2 regions of the Paenibacillus sp. ALJ109b genome follow, and region 2 is predicted to be linked to the other one. Evidence: a T-box and tRNA genes for the amino acid it is inferred to sense, from the RefSeq annotation. Region 2 holds a T-box; the other holds one or more tRNA genes.
What was found. The T-box of region 2 lies ahead of G3352_RS26210 (valine--tRNA ligase). A T-box ahead of a tRNA ligase gene usually reads a tRNA of that ligase, here a tRNA-Val.

Region 1: it encodes a tRNA-Val, which carries the amino acid that the T-box ahead of G3352_RS26210 (valine--tRNA ligase) is inferred to sense. The anticodon was not compared.

Annotation. Positions count from the first base shown of each region.
Region 1 covers NZ_JAAIFP010000006.1:154,708-158,129, forward strand. The annotation lists gene G3352_RS06935 (NADH-dependent flavin oxidoreductase) at 81-1,277, opposite strand; gene G3352_RS06940 (winged helix-turn-helix transcriptional regulator) at 1,405-1,740, shown strand; tRNA gene G3352_RS06945 (tRNA-Val) at 1,874-1,946, opposite strand; gene G3352_RS06950 (hypothetical protein) at 2,091-2,345, shown strand; gene G3352_RS06955 (GNAT family N-acetyltransferase) at 2,582-3,025, shown strand; gene G3352_RS06960 (DUF3892 domain-containing protein) at 3,136-3,372, shown strand.
Region 2 covers NZ_JAAIFP010000031.1:26,521-29,942, forward strand. The annotation lists gene G3352_RS26210 (valine--tRNA ligase) at 1-1,894, opposite strand, end outside; T-box leader at 1,953-2,232, opposite strand; gene G3352_RS26215 (LysM peptidoglycan-binding domain-containing protein) at 2,390-3,422, opposite strand, start outside.

The sequences.
Region 1 (3,422 bases), on a different contig from region 2:
AAGCAGGAAATGGTTGCTCCGGAATTAATAAATATCTATTACTGATCCAAAAGTTGAATCTACCTAATATAGTTTAGCTTTTACATTTTCTTCTCAAAACCCTCCATCGGTGCAAGCGAATTCTGGTAGTCAGTCCCTTCCTGACTATCGGTAGTAAAGTGCATAACCTCCCGAAACGAACCTTCCAGATAAGTCTGCATCGCCAAAGGGATACGCAGTTCATCCATATCAGACGGGGATATTTGGTAACGAATGCTGCCAAGGTCACCTGCTTTTACCTTCTGTACCCATTTCGGCTCGCGAATCAATTCCCGTCCGAGTGCAGCCAAAGTTGCCCCGGCGTTGATAACTTCTTCTGCGTCTTCCGGCCGCTCAATCGATCCAATACCGATCAGAGGTTTTTTGTGATCCAAAACACGAACGAATTTAGTTAAGATCGGCTCCTTGTCATCGGGTTGGTTTAAAGAGGTTCGTTTGTAACTTCCCATTGACAGATGAATGTAATCAACCCGCGTGTCTGTCAGAGCCTGGGCAAAAGCCAAGGAGTCTTCGAGCTGGATGCCCGGCATATGAATTTCTTCGGGTGAAATCCGATAACCGAGGATGAAGGGTTTATCTGCATGGGCATCGATAACCGATGCAACCTCCTGAATGACTGCCAGCGGAAATCGCATGCGATTTTCAAAGCTGCCACCCCACTGATCGGACCGTTGATTGGAATTGACGGAGAAAAATTGCTGCAACAGATACGTATTGGCCCCGTGAAGCTCTACTCCGTCAAAACCAGCTTGTATGGCCCGCAAGGTTGCCCTGCCGAAGTCCTTAATAATGCTTTCGATTTCCTCAGGTGTTAATTCACGCGGCGTCTCCGAGCCGATTGGATGTGCGGCAGCGATTGCACTCGCACTGGTGGGTTGAACACCTCTTAGCGTTTTGGAGTTCGTTTTGCGCCCTGCATGAAAGATTTGCACAATGGCTTTCGTTCCATCTTTCTGAATGGCCCTTGCAATTTTGGACAGTCCTTTGATTGTAGAATCACTTGCGATGGAAAGCTCACCTTCGAAGCCTTTTCCCCCTTCAGTTACGTATGCAACACCCGTAATGATCATACCAGGGCCACCAGCCCGTTCGGCATAATAATCGACTTCATCATTGGTGATTGAACCGTCGAAGAAACTGGACATCGTTGTCATCGGCGCCATGACCACTCTATTTTTTAGCGTAAAACCATTCGCAAATGTATAAGGCTGCAAGAAATTACGATTACTATTTTCCATATATATTCTCTCCCTTTATTAGGCTTGTTCGCCCTTGTCTCTGTTTCATGAGTTATTGTATAGTAGGGTGAAAAAAGAGTATAGTATGCACTTAAAAGGTAGATACTATCTAAAAGGAGAGTGGAATATGGAAACTGCTGAAGAAGTAAACGTTAAACCATTTTCACATGCCATGTCGTTGATCGGCGGAAAATGGAAAATGCATATCTTGTTTTGGTTATGGAAAAAAGAAACATTGCGATATGGAGAATTGAAAAGAGCTTTGGGAGGCATTACGCATAAAATGCTAAGCTCTCAGCTGAAAGAATTAGAGGTCGACCAATTGATTATCCGTACAGAATACCCACAATTACCGCCAAAAGTAGAATACTCTTTGTCTCGTGAAGGATTAACGCTGATGCCTGTGCTGGAGATTCTCTGCGATTGGGGTAAGCAGAATCTTGCTGATTTGCAGAAGAGTTAGTGAACGTAGCGCAGCGAAGGATATAGCTTATTTCTTTTAATTTTCGTCCCCCAATTGTCCCCCAAGACTTCAATGCCTTGTTCTAAAAATAGACAAAAGAAAAAAGCCCTTGCTGCGCAAGGACTTTTTGTTATGATCTGTAGTGGGCTCGAACCACTGACCCCTACCCTGTCAAGATAGTGCTCTCCCAGCTGAGCTAACAGATCATGATATCTAATTGTTTTCCAATCAAGTAACAGTATCATACCAAGTAACCGTGTTCATTGTCAATCGTTATATTGGTAATATTTTATTCGAATTGGTGCACAATAAAGGAATGATTACCATTTTGATGACGAGGTGACTTCCATATGAGGAACATGAAAGAACGTAAACTGCGTTTATTTATCATAGCCAAAAACTTAGCCTGTCTGATTGCGCTTGTTGCATTAATATACGTTTCTGTCGGTTGTAGTTTGGAACGGGATGAACATACCGTACAATTCCAACAGTTAAAAGTGCCCAATGAGGTTAATGATGACCTGCCCGTTTGGCTGGATGTGTATTCCAAGTCTGTTGTGCATGACGTTTACTCCCCACAAGGCAATGTTGAAGTCTTACCCTGAGGAACATTAAGTCGCATTTCACTCATCTTCGTCCCACTTTTTGGAATACGCCTTCTTGGTCACATAATATAACAAAGCAATCATTCCGGCTGACATCAAAAGGGTGATTGCCATCACTCCTGCCATACCCATGGTTCGCCCCTCCTCCCCCATTATGTTCCAGTCTTAACTATACAGGAAAAGCATTTTTTTGTATAATTCAGTCTGATAGCGTAGAGCAGAAAGAAGGTATGGAATTGGCAGCTGAGATTAGTTATGTAACGACTGAAGAACAACTCCAGAAAGCATTGGATATTCGCAATAATGTTTTTGTGATCGAGCAGCAGGTGCCTGCTGATATTGAAATTGATCAATATGATATCATCAGCCCTGATGTGCATCATGTATTGTTGAGCACCGATGGACAGGCTGTAGCCACAGGACGTCTGATCTATTACACCAAGGATACCGCCAAAATGCAGCGCATCGCTGTACTCAAATCTCATCGTGCGTTCGGTTACGGACGTGTGCTGCTGTTAGCCATGGAAGAACGGGCACGTGAATTGGGATTAGCCTACTCTGTTTTGGACGCTCAATGCCAGGCGCAGAAGTTCTATGAGAAGCTCGGATATGAAGTGATCTCGGAAGAGCCTTTTTATGATGCAGACATTCTGCATGTTCGTATGCAAAAGAGCTTGTAAGTAACCTCTGCGTGCGATATGAAACTATGTTGTGCATACTTTTTTTTGATCCGGACAGGCTAAAGAGGTAACCAGATTCCTATTTGGTCAGATAAGGAGAGTGTGACATCATGGATCAAACGACACGCGAAAGCTTCACAGCAGTACAAAAAAATGGTGACGGCGATCTGACGGCCTTCCAAACTTCATCCGGACGTGTGCTGGATTATCAACAGGCACTGGCAGAAGTAAAAGCGGGAGCAATTACAGGTGTGAACGTCTTTAAAGGCAAAGACGGCGAAATGTACATTCGCGGTGACGCAGACGGCGACCCAACTAATAACCTTGATCAACTTCCTATCTTCTAATAGATGTATGCTGATTAACAAGGCGCCAATCCGGCATTCCGGGTTGGCGT
Region 2 (3,422 bases):
GCGTAATATCACGAGAAGTTTCGTTCAGGCGGTGCAAAATCCAGTAATCCGCTGTTCCAAGGTCTCCACTAATATCACGATCTTCATAGGTGAACCCTTCCAGATTCATCAAAGCGAAGCGCGATGCATTCCAGATTTTATTGGCAAAGTTACGAGCCTGTTCAACCCGCTCCCAGCGGAAACGGAGATCCTGACCCGGAGTGCTGCTTGTAGAGATCATGTAACGCATTGCATCCGCACCATATTTCTCAATCACATCCAACGGATCAACACCATTGCCTAGCGATTTGGACATCTTGCGTCCGTCTGCATCACGAACAAGACCGTGCATCAGCACATCCTTGAACGGAACCTCTTCCGTGAACTCCAGAGCGGTAAAGATCATACGCGCCACCCAGAAATAAATAATGTCATACCCTGTTACGAGTACACTTGTCGGGTAATAACGTTTCAGATCTTCCGTGTCTTCCGGCCAGCCTAATGTAGAGAATGGCCATAATGCGGAGCTGAACCATGTATCCAGAACGTCTTCATCCTGTCTCAGCTTGCGTCCAGCGTATTCTGGCAATGTTGTCGGATCTTCAGCAGATACAATAACTTCTCCAGTCTCCTCGTCGTACCAGGCAGGAATACGATGACCCCACCACAATTGACGAGAGATACACCAGTCACGAACATTCTCAATCCAGTTCAGATACGTTTTCTCAAAACGATCCGGAACAAAATGAACGCCTTTACCGCTTTGTTGCTTCTCAATCGCTTTCTCCGCGAGTGGCTTCATCTCAACAAACCACTGTGTCGACAAATACGGTTCAACAACAGCTCCTGTACGTTCGCTGTGTCCAACCTGATGCGTATGATCCTCGATGTTGATCAATACGCCCTGTTCTTGCAGGTCGGCAACAATCTGCTTACGGCAGTCGCTGCGATCCAGTCCCTGATATTTGCCTGCTTCGGCATTCATCGTACCCGTCTCATCCATCACCGTAATCTGTGGCAGATCATGACGAAGGCCCACTTCGAAGTCATTCGGATCATGAGCAGGCGTAATTTTCACGGCCCCGCTTCCGAAATCTTTATCAACATACTCATCTGCAATAACCGGAATTTCGCGTCCGATAATAGGCAGAACAAGCACCTTGCCAATCATATCTGCGTAACGCTCATCCTTCGGATGAACAGCAACTGCCGTATCTCCCAGCATCGTTTCCGGGCGAGTTGTCGCTACTGTAACATACCCACTTCCGTCTTTGAGCGGATAACGCAGATGGTACAAGTGACCCTGAACTTCTTTATATTCAACCTCGATGTCGGACAGTGCAGTCCGGTTCACCGGGTCCCAGTTAATAATTCGTTTGCCTCGATAAATGAGGCCTTTTTCATACAGTTGAACAAACACTTTACGTACAGCCTGGGATAGACCTTCGTCCAGTGTAAAACGTTCACGCGAGTAATCGAGCGACAAGCCCATTTTGCCCCATTGCTGACGAATGGTTGTTGCATATTGCTCTTTCCAGTCCCATACCTTCTCCAAGAACTTTTCGCGTCCCAGATCATAACGAGTCTGACCTTCTTCACGCAATTTCTGCTCTACTTTGGTTTGGGTAGCAATACCTGCATGGTCAGAACCCGGTAGCCACAGTGCATCATAGCCCTGCATCCGCTTAGTACGAATCAGAATATCCTGCAGTGTGAAGTCGAGCGCATGCCCGATATGGAGCATTCCGGTTACGTTCGGGGGGGGGATTACAATCGTATAGGGTTCAGCATCTTTACGCTGGCCAGCCTTAAAATATCCATTTTCCATCCACGTGGAATACCATTTTTGCTCCGCAGCTTTCGGATCATATGTGGTTGGCATTTCTGTTGCAGCTGAATTTTTTTGTTCAGACATGTGTCATTCCTCCGTTACTTATTCATCATCGCCAAAAAACAAAAAAACCTTTCATCCATCAAAGGACGAAAGGTTAGCTTTCGCGGTACCACCTTTGTTTCACGCAGATAGAAAGACAGACTACCCCTTCTGTACTTACGTGACACTTCAAGCAGATAACGGCTGCGACCGGCCCATCCTACCTTAGGAATGAATGATACTAAAGTTACTCATCCCTTGTATTCAAACAGGCAACTCCCGGGCGACTTCGATCAGTTGGTTCCTACGGAATTTCCCAGCGCTACAATTCCGCTCTCTGAAAGGTCATACTGTCTACTACTCCCGATCCATGTTGTTCTTCAAAAAACCTAAACACATCATACCCTGCCCGTGCCCGATAGTCAACCTGACAACAGCGGAAAAAGCGCGCTGCAATGCAGGTTAAGGGCAGACAAAGCAAAAACCCGCCATCCTCAAGGGATCACGGGTCGAAATGGTCATTAAACCTACCACAGATTAAGGAATATATAGAATCTGTCCTTCTTCCACAACCTGTTCAGATAATCGGTTATACAACTGGAGCTCTCGGGTACTTAACTGATATCGGTCTGCAATGGTATCGAGCGTCTCTTCACGCTGTACAATGCATAACTTTACTTTACGGAACGGGGTCTGATCGACAATGGTGCCCAGAAACAGGTTCTTCCACTCGACATCATCAGGCTGATATGCTTCTTCCTGCTGGACTCCAGCAAGTGCCTCTTGCTCTCGTTCTGCCTCCGCCTCCCGTGTTACTCTGCCAGAGGATAACAGGGAGGAGATGCCTACGCCCTCTTCCTGTTTGGGTGCAGATTCTCTCTTGCTGCCAAAAGCAACCTTAAGCTCCGGCTTGTCTTCCGTCTCAGCCACAGGTTCAGGGATAAACGATTCTTTTTCAGCGGGCTCATTCGTCTCTACCGCTTCAAGAGGAGGTCTGTCATCCTCCGAAATTTCCGGTTCAGACGCTGCAAAGACATCCTGCCAGTTCTCTGACTGCGAACCTGCCGGAATATCTGCAACTGCGTGCTCCTCCTGCTTTGGTTCAGATCGGGCAGATTCAAAATGCCATACGTCCGGTGCTGCCTGTTCATCCGAATGCTGCAGTTCCAGTTTGGAATCGGCCTGCTCCGAATTCCTTAAGTTCGTATGTAAGGTCTCGACGGAAGGCTCGGACCAGACAGACGGCTCTTCAGCCAGAGGAAGCAAAGGCTCAGATTCAGGATAAGAAGCCAACCTGTCGGCTGTCTCCGCCAAAAAAGACGAAACTGGAGAAGGCGTATCGGACAACAAATTCGCTTGCGCTTCATCCTCCTTGTCCCTCAAGGACGAGGACTCTTCGTTTTCAGCTACTATTTTGCTTTGCTCCGCGTTCCCATCCCCTTGCTGCCAGGACTGAAACTGTTCGGTAGAAGCTTGAAATAGATGTTCCTGCTGCAGCTCCTCTTCGCTCCGTTGAAGCAGATACTCCTGAGCAAAAGCATTGGGGTAGCTGCCTGTCTGCTCTGTTTCA